2 regions of the Actimicrobium sp. GrIS 1.19 genome follow, and region 2 is predicted to be linked to the other one. Evidence: predicted binding sites of a transcription regulator. Region 2 holds the regulator's gene; the other holds the start of a gene.
The links. The regulator LexA, encoded in region 2, represses DNA repair genes until DNA is damaged. The targets are predictions, from matches to a motif close to ACTGTATNNNNATACAGT.
Positions count from the first base shown of each region.

Region 1: the regulator LexA is predicted to act here: its motif matches at 793-810, upstream of RCH09_RS18565 (LexA family protein).

Region 1 is NZ_JAXCHT010000044.1:5,991-8,169, reverse strand. It holds gene RCH09_RS18575 (DUF3857 domain-containing protein) at 1-59, opposite strand, end outside; gene RCH09_RS18570 (hypothetical protein) at 377-700, shown strand; gene RCH09_RS18565 (LexA family protein) at 827-1,255, shown strand; gene RCH09_RS18560 (Y-family DNA polymerase) at 1,268-2,179, shown strand, end outside.
Region 2 is NZ_JAXCHT010000019.1:84,695-86,873, reverse strand. It holds gene priB (primosomal replication protein N) at 1-31, opposite strand, end outside; gene rpsF (30S ribosomal protein S6) at 47-415, opposite strand; gene lexA (transcriptional repressor LexA) at 643-1,296, shown strand; gene RCH09_RS13995 (RNA methyltransferase) at 1,323-2,078, opposite strand; gene RCH09_RS13990 (hypothetical protein) at 2,084-2,179, shown strand, end outside.

The sequences.
Region 1 (2,179 bases), on a different contig from region 2:
GCCAACGAACCGTGGATGCCGAGCGCTAGCAGGAAAAAAACGACGACCTTGTTTGGCATGAAGTCAATCCGGAAAAGCCGTGATGTCCGCGGCGACCAGAATGATGCTGACATAAAAGTGTCAATCGAGCAATTTTTATCGATGTTCGCTTGGTTACGCTTGGCGTCGAGGCGGCATGGAAGACGACGCTAGCGGATAGCTTCCAATTGGACACACGGCATTGCGCTCGCGATGCCATGACGGCTTGAGCGGGACAGCATCAAGAAGACCGATCGCTTGGTTACGACCTGGAAAAAAGAGGTTTTTCGCGCGGATATCGGGTCAACGGTTTACCTGTGGAGATCAACGGCGTTGCCAAAGGATGCCAAGTCCTGGAATGCCAACGCCTGGCGTTAATTCTGGAAAACTCGCTACTGAAATGCCTAAAATAACGGCGCAACTCGAATATCTTGATGAAACCTTGATGAGGGTGACGCCCGCAATTTTCGCTGCTGGAATCGACTTGAACGAGGACAAGAATGGCCATACCAGCCATCTCGTTATCACGACGGTCGAGCGGCAGGCGTTGATTCGGACCCTTAAGCGGTCGTTCGGCGCAAAACTGAACGACAAAAATCAAAATTACAATGTGGTCTCAGCCGTGGTTCTCTTGTCTTATCTGCAGAACAAAGGCTTCAAATCCTCCGACGAGCCTTGGTAGCGGCCGGCTGGCGCGCGCCGCTACAGTGACGGAGCGCCCCGGCGCGTCATCACAGGCGATCGCGTTCCCCCTTCCTTCGACCGCTGGCCTATACTGTGCATCCATACAGTAATATTTCGCCAAATCATGCCCTCCTCTCCGCGTCCCGTCACCGCCACCTCGGCAACCCTGGGATTTTTCCAGTGTGCCGTCCCGGCTGGCTTCCCCTCCCCGGCCGCCGACCACACCCAGAAGCGCATCGACCTGAACGAACACCTGCTGCTCAACAAGGATGCCACCTTCCTGTTCCGGGTCACCGGCGAGTCGATGCGCAATATCGACATCTTCGATGGCGACACCATCCTGGTCGACCGCTCCCTCACGCCGCGGCACGGCCACATCGTGCTGGCGATCGTGGATGAGGAGTTCACCGTCAAGCGGCTGCACCAACGCGACGGCGTCGTTCGCCTGCTGGCCGAGAATCCGGCCTACGCCTCACTGGAGTTCAAGGACGGCCAGGAGCTCCGGGTTTGGGGCGTGGTGACCTGCGGGTTGCGCAAACTCCTCAACGCCTGATTGGCGCCGGCAATGAATACGGCACCACGCAGCATCGCCCTGGTCGACTGCAACAACTTCTACTGCAGCTGCGAGCGCGTGTTCCGCCCCGACCTCGAAACCACGCCCGTCCTGGTGCTCAGCAACAACGATGGCGCCGTGGTGGCCCGCTCCAACGAGACCAAGGCCCTCGGCGTGAAGATGGGGGAGCCCTGGTTCAAGGTGAAGGAGCTGGCGAAGAAGCATGGCATCGTCGCGTTTTCGTCGAATTACGCCTTGTATGCCTGCCTCAGCAACCGGGTCATGCAGATGCTCTCCGACTTCTCGCCCGTCCAGGAGGTCTATTCGATCGACGAATCCTTCCTCGATCTCACCGGGTTCACCGACGTCACCGAGCGCGCCTACCGGATCCGCAAGACCGTCCTGCAAAACACGGGAATCACCGTCTGTGTCGGCATCGCTTCCTCGAAGACCCTGGCCAAGCTGGCCAATCACGTGGCCAAGAAGCACCCGAACTCCCGCGGCGTGTTCGATTTCAATCGGCTGTCGGTGCGCCAGGTCGACAGCGTCCTGTCCAATCTTGAAATCGGGGAGGTCTGGGGGATCGGTCGCAAGCTCAACGCCTCGCTGAACCACGACGGCATCGAGACCGTCCTGCAGCTGCGCGACGCCGATGCGCCGCGTCTGCGGGCCAGGTACGACGTGGTCATGGCCAAGACGATCCGCGAGCTGCGCGGGGAGCCATGCATCGAGCTCGAGGAAGTGGCGCCGGCAAAGCAGCAGATCGTTTGCAGCCGATCGTTCGGCCAGTGTGTCACGGACATCGATGATCTTCAGGAAGCCCTGACGCATTTCATGGGCAATGCCGCCGGGAAGCTGCGGGCCCAGAAGTCGGTTGCCAGCATGGTGCAGGTCTTCATCCTGACGGACCGGTTCCGGGCGGAG
Region 2 (2,179 bases):
CGATGCTGGCAACACACTGAAACTGGTTCACTGCTCCGGCCTGCAATTACGCAGCAGGCGCCTCGGAACGATGGCTCTTGGCCGCATCTTCCTTCTGCACTGCCTTCATCATTGGCGAAGGTGTGGTTTCAGCCTTCTTCAGTTTGACGGTCAGGTGACGCAGAACCGCATCATTGAATTTGAAGCCGGTCTCGATTTCAACCAGGGTCTCGTTGTCGCATTCGATGTTCATGCAAACATAGTGTGCTTTGGCGAGTTTCTGGATCAGGTAAGCCATCTGGCGACGACCCCAATCTTCGACACGGTGAATCTTGCCACCGCGGGCGGTGACAACGCCTTTGTAGCGTTCGATCATGGCGGGCACTTGCTCGCTCTGATCCGGATGGACGATAAAAACGATTTCATAATGACGCATACAGACTCCTTCTGGACGTATTGAAAAATTGCCCACCCCGGCGTCAAGACGAGTGTGGGAAGAGGACAGCCCGAGACTATAACCGCGAATGGCGGAAAACTCAACGAATATGGCCGCCTGCGCGCCGATCAGCCGGTAACGCCCCGCCGCTTCGTCGTTAATTCGCTTGCTTTTGCCTGCACACTGTATAAAACTACAGCCTGTCTATTTAACCAGCAGGTTCCGCCATGATCAAACTGACTGCGCGCCAGGAACAGATTCTCAACCTGATCAAGGACGCCATCGAGAACACCGGTTTTCCGCCCACCCGTGCCGAGATCGCCAATGAACTGGGTTTTCGATCAGCCAATGCGGCGGAAGAACATCTGCAGGCGCTGGCCCGCAAGGGCGCGATTGAAATCTCACCCGGCACCTCGCGCGGCATCCGCCTGCTGGAAATGGGCATCGAGCGCACCGGCGGCCGGCAGATGACGCTGCCGCACGTGGCGCTGATGCAATTGCGCCTGCCGCTGATCGGGAGGGTTGCCGCCGGATCGCCGGTCCTGGCGCTGGAGCACGTCGAAGCCAACTACAACGTCGATCCCGCGCTGTTTTCCGCCAGGCCGGATTATCTGCTGAAGGTGCGCGGGATGTCGATGCGCGATGCCGGCATTCTCGATGGCGATCTGATCGCGGTCAAAAAGAGCGACGTGGCGCGCAACGGCCAGATCGTGGTGGCCAGGCTTGGTGACGATGTCACGGTCAAGCGCTACCGGAAAACCGACGCATTCATTGAACTGATGCCGGAAAATACCGACTTCAAAACCATTCGGATTGACCCGGACCGCGAGGATTTCGCGCTGGAAGGGTTGGCGGTCGGCTTGCTGCGCGCCTGGGGCTAGCACGCCGCCTCCTGACCATTCGCTTCTTACTTGCGCGTGGCGAGGATCTGCTTGGCGATGCCGCGCAGGATATTGACCTCCTCGGTTTCCAGCCCGGTGCGGGCGAACAGCCGTTTCAAGCGCGGCATCAACTTCTTCGGATTGTCCGGATTCAGAAAATCAATCGCAACCAGCGCCTGCTCCAGATGCTGGTACATGCCCTCGATGTCGGCCAGGCCGGCAGCATCTCCCTGAAAACCAATGACGGAGGCGATCTTCGTCTCGCCGAGCGCGGCCATCCTGCATTCATAGGCCAGCACCTGCACCGCCTGGGACAAATTCAGTGACGAATACCCCGGGTTGGCCGGGATGTTGATCAGCACATTGCATTTTTCAACAATCTCGTTGGGCAAGCCAAAACGTTCGTTGCCCAGCACCAGCGCCGCCTGCAGCCCGGTGTTGGCCGCCAGTTCAGTGGCCAGCGCCCGCGGCATCACCACCGGCGGCGAAAATTCGCGCAATCGTGCGCTTACCGCAGCGGCGTAATTGCAGTCGGCCAGCGCCTCTTCGATCGAACCCACGATGCGCGCGCCGGCCAGCACATCCTGCGCACCACTGGCAAACGCCACCGCCTCATCCTGCGATACGGCGTCGGCGAAGCGCGGATTGACCAATACCAGATCGGAAAATCCCATGGTTTTCATGGCCCGCGCGGCGGCGCCGATATTGCCCGGGCGGCTGGTCTCGACCAGTACGAAACGGAGGCGATTGAAAACAGACGTGTCGATTTGGGCAGGGTTCATTTAAAATGGCGCCATTGCGCGGCACGTTGGAGAAAAAATCGGTGTTCGATTTTGAAGACGACGATGCCGCATCGCTCATTAAATCAATTCAGGCTGCGGCA